3 regions of the Clostridium sardiniense genome follow, and region 1 is predicted to be linked to each of the others. Evidence: riboswitches for the same ligand, from Rfam matches in the RefSeq annotation. Region 1 holds a riboswitch; each other region holds the start of a gene.
What was found. A riboswitch is a leader RNA that binds a small molecule or an ion and turns the genes downstream of it on or off. The one in region 1 is predicted to bind cobalamin.
Positions count from the first base shown of each region.

Region 2: it holds a riboswitch for cobalamin, as region 1 does, so the genes downstream of both, K5V21_RS07860 (energy-coupling factor ABC transporter permease) here and K5V21_RS14955 (ABC transporter substrate-binding protein) in region 1, are expected to answer to the same signal.
Region 3: it holds a riboswitch for cobalamin, as region 1 does, so the genes downstream of both, K5V21_RS05915 (sirohydrochlorin cobaltochelatase) here and K5V21_RS14955 (ABC transporter substrate-binding protein) in region 1, are expected to answer to the same signal.

Region 1 is NZ_JAIKTU010000013.1:34,087-39,541, reverse strand. Features, by position in the region: gene K5V21_RS14970 (MarR family winged helix-turn-helix transcriptional regulator) at 1-164, shown strand, start outside; gene K5V21_RS14965 (pirin family protein) at 225-920, shown strand; gene K5V21_RS14960 (DUF1097 domain-containing protein) at 1,091-1,549, shown strand; cobalamin riboswitch at 1,705-1,907, shown strand; gene K5V21_RS14955 (ABC transporter substrate-binding protein) at 2,046-3,086, shown strand; gene K5V21_RS14950 (FecCD family ABC transporter permease) at 3,108-4,163, shown strand; gene K5V21_RS14945 (ABC transporter ATP-binding protein) at 4,169-4,927, shown strand; gene K5V21_RS14940 (CGGC domain-containing protein) at 4,944-5,270, shown strand; gene pgtP (MFS transporter) at 5,350-5,455, opposite strand, start outside.
Region 2 is NZ_JAIKTU010000005.1:231,993-237,447, reverse strand. Features, by position in the region: gene K5V21_RS07870 (electron transfer flavoprotein subunit alpha) at 1-900, shown strand, start outside; gene K5V21_RS07865 (FAD-binding oxidoreductase) at 903-2,303, shown strand; cobalamin riboswitch at 2,457-2,652, shown strand; gene K5V21_RS07860 (energy-coupling factor ABC transporter permease) at 2,867-3,610, shown strand; gene K5V21_RS07855 (energy-coupling factor ABC transporter substrate-binding protein) at 3,612-3,938, shown strand; gene cbiQ (cobalt ECF transporter T component CbiQ) at 3,935-4,708, shown strand; gene K5V21_RS07845 (ATP-binding cassette domain-containing protein) at 4,733-5,455, shown strand, end outside.
Region 3 is NZ_JAIKTU010000004.1:170,250-175,704, reverse strand. Features, by position in the region: gene K5V21_RS05925 (TetR/AcrR family transcriptional regulator) at 1-113, shown strand, start outside; gene K5V21_RS05920 (MDR family MFS transporter) at 241-1,677, shown strand; cobalamin riboswitch at 1,741-1,925, shown strand; gene K5V21_RS05915 (sirohydrochlorin cobaltochelatase) at 2,083-2,916, shown strand; gene K5V21_RS05910 (cobyrinate a,c-diamide synthase) at 2,944-4,248, shown strand; gene K5V21_RS05905 (precorrin-8X methylmutase) at 4,307-4,930, shown strand; gene cbiD (cobalt-precorrin-5B (C(1))-methyltransferase CbiD) at 4,940-5,455, shown strand, end outside.

The sequences.
Region 1 (5,455 bases):
AAGATAGTAGAGCAGTTTTAATAAGTCTAACAGAGAAAGGTAGAGAGATAATAGAGAGTATTCTTCCAAAGCACTTTGAAAACATAAAGAATATATTTAGTGTATTAGATGAAGAAGAGAAGGAACAATTAATAAAGACATTAAGTAAGATTAGAAAACTATAAATTTTTTTATACATTTATCACTAATTAGTGATAAATATAATTATAGAAGGAGAGATTATTATGATTAGGCATTTAGAGAATAAAAATATGGGGAAAAGTAATTTAGGATGGCTTAAAAGTTCATTTCACTTTTCTTTTGCAGAATATTTTAATATAGATAATATGCATTTTGGACCACTTAGAGTATTAAATGATGACCTAATAGAAGCTGGAAAAGGTTTTGATACACATCCACATGAAAATATGGAGATTGTAACTTATATAGTATCAGGAGAATTAACTCATGGAGATAGTATGGGGAATAAGAGAACTCTATCAAGAGGTAATATGCAATATATGAGTGCTGGAACAGGAGTTTATCACAGTGAACATAATTTATCAGATGAGATGTTAAGACTGCTTCAAATATGGATAATTCCAGATAAGCAAGGATTAAAACCACAGTATGGAGATTTTGAATTTAATTTTGATGATAGAAAAAATAAGTTTTTACACATGGTATCATCTATGGAAGGTAAGGCTGCTATAAAAATAAATCAAGATGTTAATATGTATACTTTATTTTTAGAAGAAGGAAAAGAGATAGAATTTAAAGTTGAAGCTGGAAGACAAGTATATCTTGTACAAATAGAAGGAAATTCTATAATAAATAATATTAAAGTGAATGAAAAAGATGCTATGGAAATCATTGAAGAAGATATATCTATAAAATCAAAGACAGATTCACATTTTATATTAATTGAAATGAGAAAGTAATATATGAACTTGTTAGGACCTAGACTTAAGTCTAGGTCCTGTTTTAAAAGATTATTTCTCTAAAAATTTAATTGAATTATAAAAAATATGATATAATTTTGAATGTATATTTGATTATAATAAATATTATTTATTTGAACTTATAATTTTATAAACTTAGGAGGAATATCATGGATGTAATGACGGCAGTAGCCATAAGTGTAGGTGTATTGTCTGGTGTTTGGGCTTTTGTTAGTGATGCTTTGGGGCTTATAACATGGGTTGGATTTATAGGATTTACAAGTTATTTTGCATCAGGTGGCAAATTTGTAGGACTTAAAAAATCTATTTTTGCAAATATTTCAGGTGTAGTTTGGGCAATGTGCATAATACTTGGATCAAGTTATCTTGAAGGTTCAATTTGGTCATATATACTTACAGGATTTTTTTCATTTGTAATGTGTATTCAAGCAAAGACAAGACCTTTAGAATTTATACCAGGGGCGTTTTTAGGTGCTTGTAGTACTTTTGGAACTGGAGGTAATTGGAGTGCGGTTATAATATCATTAATTCTTGGAAGTGTTTTTGGACGTATATCAGATATTTTGGGATTACTTTTTTATGGAAAATTCGGTAAGAAGGACAAGTGATTATAGGAATATTTTTATGTATATAAAATATAGCAAATATAGATACAGTAAATATAGCAAGTATGTACATTGACATTAATATTAAAACTATGTTAACATAAATCAAAGATTGACAAAATAATATAAAATTAGAGTAGTTTTGACATAGAAATACTCTAAAATAATAAAAGATAGGTTCGAGTATATAGTTAAGATATATACATCGATTAAAAGGGAAGTAATGGGTGAGAATCCCACACGGTCCCGCCGCTGTAATAGAGTAGTTTTCTAAATTTTATGCCACTATGTAATTATGGGAAGGCTTTTTAGAAAATGATGATACTTAAGTCAGAAGACCTGCCTATCTTTGAAGTATCTCTACGGAGTATAGAGAGAGGTCATTTTTTATACTAAGTATTTTTTATTTGTATACTATGACTCTTTAACTATGAGTAGTTAAAGAGTTTTTTTAATTAAAATAAATATAAAAGCTTAAGGTATGGAAGGAAGAGATCAAATGAAGAATAAGGGATTAAAAAAGCTAATAGTAATACTTATGGCTTTAACTTTAACAATGTCATTAGTGGCTTGTGGAGGAAGCAATAAGAAGGAGGAGGCAAAGGGGAATAGTAGTACCTCAGAAGATAAAAGTAATGGAGATTCACATTATCCAGTAACGATAACAACATATGACTTTGCAGGAAATGAAATAAAAGAAACTTTTGATAAAGCACCAGAGAGAGTTGTAACTACAAATCAAACAGCTACTGAACTTATGCTTGATTTAGGATTAGGTGATAAATTAGTTGGAACTTGTTATCTTGATAATCCAATATTAGGTAGATTAAAAGATCAGTATAGTAAAGTAAAGGTTTTATCAGACAAATACCCTACAAAAGAGCAAGTTTTATCACTTAAACCAGATTTAATATTTGGATGGAAGAGTGTATTTGCACCTAAAGAACTAGGAGATGTTAAGGAATGGCAGGATAGAGGAGTTAATACTCTTGTTCAAAGAAATACAGTAAAAACTGTTGGAAACTTTACTGTAGATAATCTATATAAAGATATAAATGATATAGGATTAATATTCAATATTCAAGATAAGACAAATGAGTATGTAAAGAATTTAAAAGATAGATTAAAAACTATAGAGGATAAAACATCTAAATTAAAGGATAAAAAGAAAGTTTTAATACTAGAAGAGAGTAAAGAAGGACAATTTAGAGTATATGGAAAAAATGATTTAGTTAGCGATATGGTAGAAAAAGCTGGAGCAGTTAATATTGAAGATAAGTCAGGAACTATTAGTACAGAAGGAATAGTAGCAGCAAATCCAGATGCTATTATATACATCCATTCTGGAGATGGAAAAGAGAGTAACAGTAAAGAGCTTGCAAAAGTATTTACTGATAATAAAGCACTTAAAAATGTAACTGCAGTTAAAGATAATAACATAGTTGTAACAGGTCTTGCAGAAACATGGGCAGGTGGAGTAAGAGTAGTTGATGCTATAGAACAATACTCTAAAGAATTATATCCTGAACTTTACAAATAGATGAGTGAGAGATGGTTTAAAGTGAATTTGTTTAAAAAGAATTTTGTAATATTAATAGGCTTAGTTTTTTTGCTTTTAGTAACTATAATATTATCAGTCTCTATTGGATCTGTTAAAATACCTGCTGGAGATGTTTATACAATAATCACGCATAAAGTTTTAGGCATTCATGGTTTAGAAAGTGGTGTAGATTCATCTTTGATTGATATTGTATGGCAGATAAGATTACCAAGAGTATTACTTGGTGTAATTGTTGGTATGGGACTTGCATTATGTGGAGTTGTTATGCAAGGAACTGTTCAAAATCCATTGGCAGATCCATATATACTTGGAATATCATCAGGGGGAACACTTGGTGCTACATTTGCTATGCTTATGGCTTCAAGCGTGACAACTATATCAAGTAACTATTTTTCAGTAGCATTTTCTGCATTTTTGGGAGCTTTGATTGCATCAATTATGGTATTTAGGCTTTCAAGTATAGGTGGAAGGATTACCCCAGTTAAGCTGATTTTATCTGGAATAGTAGTTAATCTTATATGTACAGCATTTTCTAGTCTAATGATATATATGACTAATGATAATGGAGCGGTACGTATAGCTACAGAATGGACTATGGGAAGTTTAACAGGTGCTAAGTGGGAAAATCTTTTAATACCATTCTTAGTAGTAGCTCTTGGTACATTATTTTTTATAACTCAATTTAGAGTAATGAATACAATGCTTTTAGGAGATGAAGCTTCTATAACACTTGGAATAGACCTTCATAAGTATAGAAAGATTTATCTTGTTGTAGTGTCTATTATTACAGGTGTCTTAGTTGCTAGTTGTGGTATTATTGGATTTATTGGACTTGTGATACCACATATTACAAGAAGCTTAGTTGGAACTAATCATAAGATAAATTTACCTGTAGCTATGCTAATTGGGGCAATATTTTTAGTATGGGCTGATGTTTTGGCTAGAATTATATTAAAGAATATGGAGATGCCTATAGGGATAATAACAGCTATAATAGGTGCACCATTCTTTATGTATATAATGATAAAACGTACTTATACTTTTGGAGAGAGGTAGTCTTTATGAAGTTAAATACAGAAAATTTAAATGTAGAATTAGGTGGAAGGGATATAGTTAAAGATGTATCCATTAATATAGAAAAAGGATATTTTGTTGGGATTATAGGGCCTAATGGAAGTGGTAAGTCAACTTTATTAAAGACTATTTATAGAATATATAAACCGAAATCAGGAGCTATGTATCTTAATGGTGAAGACTTATCAAAAATATCTCCTAAAAATGTAGCAAAAGAACTTGGAGTGTTAGGGCAATTTAATAATATATCCTTTGATATAAAGGTTAAAGATATAGTACTTATGGGAAGGACACCTCATAAGAATTTTTTAGAGGGAGATTCATCTGAGGACTATAAAATTGTTAAAGATTCATTAGAAAAGGTAAATATGTTAGAATATTATGAAAGAAGTTTTTCTAATCTATCAGGAGGAGAGAAGCAAAGGGTTCTTTTAGCACGTGTACTTGCTCAAAAGGTGGACTTACTTATATTAGATGAACCTACTAACCATTTAGATATAAAGCATCAACTTCAGATATTGAATGTTGTAAAATCATTAGGCATTACAGTTATTGTAGCACTTCATGATTTGAATTTAGCTACAGCTTATTGTGATAAATTATATGTTATGCATGATGGGGAAGTCGTTAGTAATGGAGAGCCTAGTAAGGTTTTAACACCGAAACTGATAAAAGAAGTATATGAAGTAGATGCAGTAATACATAAAGATAGTAACCCAATGTATATAACTTTCAAAATAAATTAAGTAAAGGGATGATAATATGGCTATAGCAATAATGGCCTGCAGAAAGCTTATGAGCAAATGTTCTGGAACTGGGTGTTTTAAGGCATACAATAATTCTAGAGATGCATTTGAAGTATATGGAGATAATAAAGAAGAGTTAAGTAGCTTTTTTTATTGTTCAGGATGCTGTGATACGGTGACAAGAGATGAGAATTGGAAACATAAAATAGCTCAGCTTAGAAAGAATAATGTAAAAACTATTCATATATCAAAATGTATAAGTGTTGAGTGTAATGATTATGATAGACATGAAAATATATTAAAAAAAGAAGGCTTTAATGTTATTCACGGAAGCCATAAATAAAAATAAAAGTGCTAATGGACACCATTAGCACTTTTATTTTATATAATACGTGGAAAGTTATATATATTTAAAACTAAATTTAGTTTTCTTCATTAGCTGTTTTCTTTATCTTTAAAGTTAAAGATAATAATATTAATGCAATGAAAGCACCAATTATTATAAATATAAATGCGCCATTCCATCCG
Region 2 (5,455 bases), on a different contig from region 1:
GCAGATAAAGTAAACCAAAAGGTTTATTGTATATTCATAGGAAGTAACATAGAAGAAAAAGCAGGAGAATTATTACACTATGGTGTAGATGAAGTAATGGTATATGACAAAGAAGAACTTGAAAACTTTAGAATAGAACCATATGCAGCAGTAATTGATGACTTTATAAAGAAGGTTAAACCAGCTGTGCTTCTTGTTGGCGCAACAACAGTTGGTAGATCATTAGCTCCAAGGGTTGCTGCAAGATGTAGAACTGGGTTAACAGCAGACTGTACAATACTAGATATAAAAGATAATACAGATTTAGTACAAATAAGACCAGCATTTGGTGGTAATATAATGGCTCAAATAGTCACTCCAAATTCAAGACCACAACTTGCAACAGTTAGATATAAAGTAATGTCAGCACCTGAAAGAAATGAAGAGGGTAGCGGTACATTAACAATCTGTGATATAGATTCTTCTAAATTAGCTTCTAATATAGAAGTAAAAGAAGTTGTAGCTAAAGAAAAAGAACATAGCATATCAGAAGCTGAGGTATTAGTAGTTGCAGGTAGAGCTGTAAAATCAGAAAAAGATATGGAAATGATAAAAGAACTTGCAGATCTATTAGGTGGAGAACTTGCAGTAACTAGACCATTAATAGAAGCTGGATGGGAAGATGCTAAAAAGCAAGTTGGATTAAGTGGTAGAACAGTAAGACCAAAACTTATAATAACTTGTGGTGTATCTGGGGCAGTACAATTTACAGCAGGTATGAATAACTCAGATTATATCTTCTCAATAAATAAAGATGAAAAGGCTCCAATATTTAAAGTATCTCACTACGGAATAGTTGGAGATATATATGAAATAGTTCCAAAATTAATAGAAGAAATAAAAGGAAATAAGGGGGAATAGTCATGAGTTACAGCAAAGTTTCAGAAAATACTATAAAAGATATAGAAAAGATAATTAATGATGAGGATAGAGTATTTTATGGAGAAAACATAAATGAAGATTATAGTCATGATGAATTAGGTTCTATAAAACAGCTTCCTGATATAGTAGTTAAGGTTGCTAATACAGAAGAAGTATCAGAAATAATGAAGTATGCTTATGAACACAATATCCCAGTAACTGCAAGAGGTTCAGGAACAGGACTAGTTGGTGCAGCTGTTGCACTTCACAAAGGAATAGTTTTAGATTTAAGTGGTATGAATAAGATACTAGAACTTGATGAAGAAAACTTAACACTAACTGTAGAACCTGGTGTGTTATTAATGGAAATTGCAAAGTTTGTAGAAGAAAATGATTTATTCTACCCACCAGATCCAGGAGAAAAAACAGCTACTATTGGTGGTAATATTAGTACAAATGCCGGTGGTATGAGAGCTGTTAAGTACGGAGTAACTAGAGATTATGTAAGAGGATTAGAAGTTGTATTACCTAATGGACATGTAATGAATTTAGGTGGTAAGGTTGTTAAAAATAGTTCAGGATATAGCCTTAAAGATTTAGTTGTAGGTGCTGAAGGTACTTTAGCAATAATAACAAAAGCTACACTTAAACTATTACCATTACCTAAAAAGGCAATTAGCTTACTTGTTCCTTTTGAAAATTTAGAAACTGCAATAGAAACAGTTCCTAAAATAATTAAATCAAAAGCAATACCAACAGCTATTGAGTTTATGCAAAAAGAAGCAATAGTTGCAGCAGAAGAATATCTAGGAAAGAAATTCCCAGACCACACTTCAGATGCATACTTACTTTTAACTTTTGATGGAAATTCAAGAGAAGAAATAGAAAAGGATTATGAAAAGGTTGCAGATATATGCCTTAAAGAAGGTGCTATAGATGCATTCATATCAGATACAGAAGAAAGACAAGAATCAATCTGGTCTGCAAGAGGAGCATTCCTAGAAGCAATAAAGGCATCAACTACTGAAATGGATGAAGTTGACGTAGTTGTACCAAGAAATAGAGTTGCTGAATTTGTTAAGTACACTCATAAATTAGAAAAAGAATATGATATTAGAATTAAGAGTTTTGGACATGCCGGAGATGGTAATCTTCATATTTATCTATTAAGAGATGCATTAGATGAAAAGACTTGGCATGAAAAACTTCAAAAAGTTATGCAATGCATGTATGACAGAGCAAAAGAATTAAAAGGACAAGTATCAGGAGAACATGGAATTGGATTCGCTAAGAAAGGATACTTAAATGAATCATTAAGTGATGAATTAATTGGTATCATGAGAGGAATCAAGTTAACTTTTGACCCTAAGAATATTTTAAATCCTGGTAAGGTTTGTGAATAAAATATTGTAATATTATCCCTGAGTGTTATTAAAAAAATGATACTTGGGGATAGTTTTGTGTATAAAATATATTTAAATTAAATAAATACCTGAAATTTTTGGGTATTTAACTTGTACAGGATTGTTAAATAATGTACAATGAGTTTAGGAAAAATTGAAAATTTGAAAATAGGTTTAACAAATATTAATATATTTGAAGATTAAAAGGGAAGTGGGTTTGAATCCCACGCGGTCCCGCCGCTGTAATAGAGGAGCTTATTGTAAACTATGCCACTGGATTATTCTCTGGGAAGGCTACAATAGGTGTTGATACTTGAGCCAGAAGACCTGCCTATTTTTAAAAGATCACAAACTCTACGGGATATAGGGGGTGCTTTGCTTATGAATAAATTATGTTTTTTGAAATTCATCGAGCCTCTTGATTTTGTGTCAAGAGGCTTTTTTATATGCAATTTTATTGGGTTTACTTAAAGTGTCCTGACTTTAAAAAAGATAATTTAGAGAGCAGTATTAACAATTTATAATCTATTATATTTAAGGAGCGGATTTATATTATGTCAAATATGTCAAAAAGAATTCAACTTTTTGTTGGTATCACATTAATGATATTATTTATACCAACTAAGGCATCAGCTATGCACATTATGGAAGGATTCCTTCAACCAAAATGGTGTATAGAATGGGGAGCATTTACTATTCCATTTGTAATTTTCGGTATATTCTCAATTAAGAAGACAATAAGTGCAAACCCTCGTCTTAAGATATTACTTGCAATGGCAGGAGCATTTGCATTTGTTTTATCTGCATTAAAATTACCATCAGTAACTGGAAGTTGTTCACATCCAACTGGTGTAGGTCTAGGTGCAATCTTATTTGGACCTACTGCTATGACTGTTTTAGGGCTTATAGTACTTTTATTCCAAGCAATACTTTTAGCACATGGAGGACTTACAACTCTTGGCGCAAACACATTCTCAATGGCGGTAGTTGGACCATTTGTATCATATGGAATTTATAAATTAGTTAAAAAATTAAATGGACCAAGATGGCTTGGAATATTCCTTGCAGCTGCACTTGGTGATTTAGCAACCTATATGACTACTTCAATACAACTTGGAATTGCATTCCCATCAGAAGCAGGTGGTGCTATGGCGTCTATAATTAAATTTATGGGTATATTTGCAGTAACACAAATACCTCTAGCTATAAGTGAAGGTATATTAACTGTTGTAATATTTAATGCAATAGCAGCTTATGATAAAGAAGATTTAATGGATCTTAACATCCTATCAAAGGAGGGAATTTAATTTGAGTAATAATGTAGAAAAGAAAGAAAAGACAAGCAGTCTAAAGACTAATATTATACTTATATTAATAGTTGTAGCACTTGCAATAGTTCCATTTTTCATTGCAAAAGATGGAGAGTTTGGTGGATCAGATGATGCAGCAGAAGCTGCTATAACTCAAATAGATAAGGACTATGAACCTTGGTTTGCTCCAATATTTGAGCCTAAAAGTGGAGAAATAGAAAGTTTATTATTTGCACTTCAAGCTGCAATTGGTGCTGGAGTTATAGGATTTGGTCTTGGATACTTTAAGGGAAAAAGAAAGAGATTAGATGGAGAAAATAAATGATAAATATTGATAAGTATGCCTATTCATCAAAACTAAAAAAGATAAACCCAATGGAGAAGTTTGTATTTGCAATACTTACTCTAATAGTTTGTCTTTTTGCAGACAGGCTACCAGTATCAATAGCTGTATTTTTAATTATGGGAGTTGCCACACTAAAATTTAGTGGCACTCCTAAAAAAGTTTATTTTAAGCTTTTATTAGTACCAATGGCATTTTTAATTATTGGAGTACTTACTATAACTGTTAATTTTTCTAAAGATCCTAATATGTTTTTATTTTCAGTACATATGTTTAATACATTTATAGGGGTGTCAAAGTATGGATTATATAAGGCTTTAGGACTGTTCTTTAAAGTTTTAGGTTCAGTATCATGTCTGTACTTTTTATCATTAAGTACACCAATGGTTGATATACTTTCAGTACTTGAAAAGCTTAAAGTACCAAAGCTTATGATAGAAATGATGGGACTTGTATATAAGTTTATTTTTATACTTCTAGATACAGCAAATACTATGTTTACGGCTCAAAACTCAAGACTTGGGTATGTGAATTTAAGATCAGGATATCGTTCTTTAGGTGCACTTGCATCTACACTTTTTATTCGTTCCTTTAAAAGGGCAAATGATCTATACATATCATTAGAATCAAGAGGATATGATGGAGAGCTTACTGTACTCCAAGAACCATATAAAAAGAGTGGAAAGATATATATTGCAGCAATAGTTATAAATGTGATTTTGCTAGTGATTGCATTAATGTTAAAGTATTAGAAGACATAGGAGGAGAAGATAAAAATGTATGAAAATATAATTAAATTAGAGGGTCTTCATTACAAATATCCTGATGGAACTAATGCATTAAATGGGATTGACATGGAGATAAAAAAAGGTGAGGTAACAGCTATATTAGGTGGAAATGGAGCAGGTAAATCAACTTTATTTCATCACTTAAATGGAATAGTAAAACCTACTAAAGGAAGAGTTTTATTTAATGGAAGTCCTATAGATTACTCAAGAAAAGGGCTTATAAAGCTTAGACAATCTGTTGGAGTTGTATTTCAAGATCCAGATAGTCAGTTATTTTCAGCTAGCGTGTATCAAGATGTTTCTTTTGGAGCAGTTAATATGAAGCTTCCAGAAGATGAGATTAGAAGACGTGTGGATAATGCAATTAAAAGGACTGGGATAGAGCATCTAAAAGATAAACCAACTCACTGTTTAAGTTTTGGCCAAAAGAAACGTGTAGCAATTGCTGGAGTATTAGTTATGGAACCGGATGTTCTTATATTAGATGAACCAACAGCAGGGCTTGATCCAGTTGGAGTTAGTGAGATAATGAATCTTTTAAAAGAGACTCAAAAAGCTCTTGGTATATCAATAATTATATCAACTCATGATATAGATATAGTTCCACTTTTTTGTGATAATGTATATGTTATAAATGAAGGAAAAGTAGTTTTACAAGGTACTCCAAAGGAAGTGTTTAATGAAAAGAAGGCCATTAGAAGTGTTAAGTTA
Region 3 (5,455 bases), on a different contig from region 1:
TACAGATAATGATAGAGGGAGCAATAGTAATGTCTCTTACTAAAAAAGATAATAGTTCACTTTTACTTGTTGCTGATAAAATAAAGATGATTATAAATAGCTATATAAAATAAAATTCTATTAGAATAAAGATTATTATAAAACTTTTTAAGATTATAATAATCTTTATATATTTTATTTAATAATATTTTTTTGGAAAAATTATATAGACTGGTCTAATTAAAGAAAGAGGTTTAGAAAATGCAATCAAAAGAAAAAATATTTAAGGTTATGGCAGTATTACTATTTGGAGGGTTCATGGCCTTGTTGAATGAGACAATAATAAATGTAGCACTTCCAAAACTTATGGAAGAGTTTAATATAAGTGCACAAACTGTTCAATGGTTAAGTACAGGATATCTTTTAGTTATAGGGATATTAGTTCCAGTTACTGCTTTTTTAATTCAAAGATTTACTTTAAAGCAACTGTATATAGTAGCAATGTCATTGTTTTTATTAGGAACTATAATAGCGGCTACAGCACCAAACTTTACAATATTACTTTTAGGTAGATTAATACAAGCATCTGGAACAGGAATGTTTGTACCAATAATGATGAATACAATAGTTGTTATAAATCCACCAGAAAAACGTGGCGCAGCTGTTGGACTTGGACTTTTTGTAATATTATTTGCACCGTCAATAGCGCCTACTTTATCAGGTATTATAATTCAAAAATTATCATGGAGATATTTATTTATCGTGGAAATTCCATTAGCAATATTAGCAATTATACTTGGATATAGATATTTAGAAAAAGTTACAGAAATAACAAAACCTAAAATAGATGTAATATCAATAATTTTATCAACATTAGGCTTTGGAGGAATTATAGTAGGCTTTAGTACTTTAGGAAATAATAATTTTAGTAAGACATTAGTATTTTTCTTAATAGGAATTCTATCATTAATCTTATTCTCATTAAGACAGTTTAAATTAGAAGAGCCAATGCTTGATTTAAGAGTATTTAAATCTTCAACATATGGACTTGGTGTAATATTTGTTATGGTGTCTATGATGACTCTATTTGAAACATTAGTTGTTATGCCGATGTATTTAGAAGGATTATATAATATGTCACCATTCCAAGTTGGATTAGCTATATTACCAGCTGGCTTAATAAACGCCTTTGTATCTATAATAACAGGACATTTATATGATAAATTTGGTGCGAAAAAATTAGTTGCTTTTGGATTTATTATTTTGACAGTTTCATTTTATTTATTATCAAGAGTTAATATAAATACAAGTTGTACAAATGTAATTATATTGTTATGCATACTTAATATTGGCATGCCACTTGTTATGACTTCATCGCAGACAAATAGTTTAAATCAACTAAAGCCAATACAATATCCTCATGGAACAGCTGTTATAAATACTCTTCAACAAATAGCGGCTGCTATGGGATCATCTTTATTTGTTAGCTTGATGACAACAAAGAAAAATAATTATTTAGACGGAATACAGGGAGTAACAAATTTAAATGATAATGCTATGGCGTTAGTTCATGGATTTAATTATGCTTTCTTTATAGCCGCAGTACTTCTTCTAATAGGTTTTTTTGCTTCATTTTTATTAAAAGATAAAAATGAGAAGGATAAAGGAGAAAGCTTAGAACTTTTAGCTAAGAATTAGAAAATATATTTATTGAATAAAAAACAGATATAATATATAATTAAAAAATAAGAAATAGTAAAATTAAATAATTTAGTTTTAGGTGAATAATTTTTTAAAATTATTAAAAGGGAAAATGGTGAAATTCCATTACAGCCCCCGCTACTGTAAAAGGAGACGAGCTTAAAAGAAACCACTAATATATATTGGGAAGGATTAAGCAAGGATGACCCTTAAGTCAGGAAACCTGCCTAAAATTTGTTAGCTATTCTTCGGAGGGAAGTACAATAGATAAAATTTTGATGGATTTTTTTAATCCTATCTTGTTTTTTTGTGTATATAAAGCACTTTTATCCTTAGGGATAGAAGTGCTTTTTTAATTATTCCCATTATTTAGATAAAACAAGAAATTTTTAGAGGTGAATTATGAAAAAGGCAATATTAGTAGTTAGTTTTGGAACGAGTTATTTAGATGCATTAGAAAATTCAATTGAAAAGATCGAAACAGAAATAAAAGATAAATTTAAAGGATATGATATATTTAGATGTTTTACATCTCATATGATAATAAATAAGTTAAAAAGAGTCCATAACATAGAAGTTGACACACCAGAGATAGTTTTAGAGAAATTAAAAGATTTAGGATACAATGAAGTTTTAGTTCAACCTATTCACATGATACCTGGAGAGGAATATGATTATGTAAAGGGAAATGTAGTTAGATTTGAAAAGCATTTCGATACTATGAAATTTGGAAGACCAATATTTTTCTATCAAGGAGAAGAAGAACTTCCAAATGATTATACAATATTCATAGAAAGCATAAAAGAATTATTAGAATGTGATGAAGAAGAAGCTGTAGTTTTATTTGGACATGGTAGTGCCCATTATTCTAATGCTGTTTATGGCGCTCTTCAAACAATGCTATATGATGAAGGACATGAAAGAGCATTTGTTGGAACTGTAGAAGGCTACCCAACTTTAGATAGCGTATTAAAGAGAATTGAAAGAAATAATATAAAAAAGGTGAAATTAGTACCGCTAATGGTTGTTGCAGGGGATCATGTTAAGAATGATATGGCATCAGATGAAGAGGATTCATGGAAGACAATACTAGAAAGTAAAGGGCTTGAAGTAGAAGCGCATGTACATGGGCTAGGAGAAGTGGAAGCTTTTAGAAAAATATATATAGATCATATAGATGATATGAAAAATGATACATATTTAGGATGTGGGGAAACTAAGAAATTAAGAAAATAAGCAAGAGATAAATAAGGAGGAAGGTATATGAAATCTTTAATTATTGCCTCTAATAGAAGTGGCGGTGGTAAAACTACCTTTACTTTAGCTTTAATGAATTCTTTAATGAGAAAAGGGTTTGAGGTACAAGGATTTAAAGTTGGGCCTGATTATATAGATAGCGCCTTTCATAAATTTATAACTAAGAAACCTTCAAGAAACTTAGATATATTTCTAATGGGTAAAGATGGCATGAAGGATACTTATTCAAGAGGAAATGGAGATTTAGGAGTAATTGAAGGGGTCATGGGTCTTTATGATGGTAAGGGAATAGATACTTTTGGATCAACATATCATGTTTCAAAAGAACTTAATGACATGCCAATTTTACTTGTAATTACTCCAGGAGCTCAAAGTGTTACTTTATGTGCCGAAATAAATGGATTAAAAGATTTTAAGAAAGCAAATATTATTGGGGTAGTTTTAAATTCTATAAGTACTAGCTATTACACTATGCTAAAATCTGCTATAGAAAAAAACTGTGATGTAAAGGTATTTGGATATATACCAAAGGATGAAAATTTAAATTTAAAAAGTAGGCATCTTGGATTAGTTCAAAGTGTTGAAGTATCAAACCTTAAAGAAAAAATAGATTATGCAAGTTCGTTATTAGAGAATTATGTAGACCTTGAAGGTCTCATAGATGAATTTAAAGAATATAAAGCAAAAAGTATAGAATACAACTTAAAAAATAAAAATATAAAAATAGGTATTGCGTTAGATAAGGCATTTAATTTTTATTATGAAGAGAATATAGAGTTATTAAAAAGTATTGGAGATGTTGTATACTTTAGTCCTTTAAATGATAAAGAACTTCCTAAAGGTCTAGATTTTCTATACTTAGGGGGTGGATATCCAGAAATTTTTAAAGAAGAACTTTCAAAAAATAAGTCTATGAGAAAAAGTATAAAAGATGCACTTGATAATGGACTTAGATGTTTTGCTGAATGTGGAGGGCTTATGTATCTTACTGAAAGCATAGATGAGACTAAGATGGTAGGATTCTTTAAAGGAAATACTGAGATGACAAAGAGACTTCAAAGATTTGGATACTCCAAGCTAACTCTACATAACAATGGAAATTTATACACAATTAATTGTCATGAATTTCATAAATCAAAAGTTAATTTAGAAGAAGAGACAGTATATAATATAAGCAAAGAGAATTATTTAGGAAATAAAAGTGAATGGGTATGTGGGTATAAGAAAAATAATACTATAGCTGGGTATCCTCATATTAATTTTTTAGGAAATATTAATTTCTTAAAAGAAATAATTAATTATGAAAAATAAAATTTATTTTAGAAAGTAGGTGAATGTTAGAGGATACATAGATTCTCTAACAGGAATTATGAACTATATAAAAGATCCAATGGGAATAGAAAAAAAAAGTTTTGAAATTATAGGTAGTGAACTTGGAGAACATAACTTCACTGATGAAGAGTTACTTGTAGTAAAAAGAGTTATACATACAACCGCTGATTTTGAGTATAAAAACTTATTAGAAATAAGTGAAGGTGCAATATATGCTGCTAAAGAAATATTTAAAAATGGAGCTAAATTGTATACTGATACTAACATGATTTTATCAGGAATAAATAAGAGAGCTTTAAATGCACTAAATTCAGAAGGAATATGCTATGTTAATTTAGATGAAGTACATAAATTATCAAAAGAAAGAGGAATAACACGTTCAATGGCTGGAGTGGAATTAGCTTCTAGTGAAGGTGTTGATATATTTGTATTTGGTAATGCACCGACAGCACTTTTTAAATTAAGGGAGCTTATAGAGAGTGGAAATGCAAAACCAAAGCTTATAATTGCAGTTCCAGTAGGATTTGTTGGAGCAGCTGAAAGTAAAGAAGGTCTAGAAACTTTAGGGATACCTTATATAAGAGTTAAAGGAAGAAAAGGTGGAAGTACTGTTGCAACTGCAATTATTAATGCTCTTATGTACATGCTTTATGAAAGGTAAGATATAAAAATGCTTGATTTGTATGTTGAAAGCGACGGAAAGAAGTTAAGGTGTGGTTATACAACAGGTTCTTGTGCATCAGCTGCTGCAAAAGCTGCAACTTACATGTTATTTAATAATGAAGAAATTAAATCTATAAAAATTGATACTCCAAAAGGTATAGTACTTGATTTAGAGATAAATGAAATAAAAAGAGGAAAAGATTTTGTAGCATGTTCAATTATAAAAGATGGTGGAGATGATATCGACGCAACTCATGGGATAGATATTTGGGCAGAAGCAAAAGTTATTGATAAGGGATATGTACTAAAGGGTGGAAACGGTGTAGGAACTATTACGAAAGATGGACTTTTTATACCAAAAGGAGAGCCGGCAATAAATAAAGTTCCAAGAGAATGTATAGAAAGAGAAGTTCTTAGTGTAAAACCAGAAGATAAAGGTGTACAAATAACTATATTCGTACCAAAGGGAGAAGAAGTTGCAAAGAAAACTTTTAATCCGAGGCTCGGTATAGTAGGTGGAATA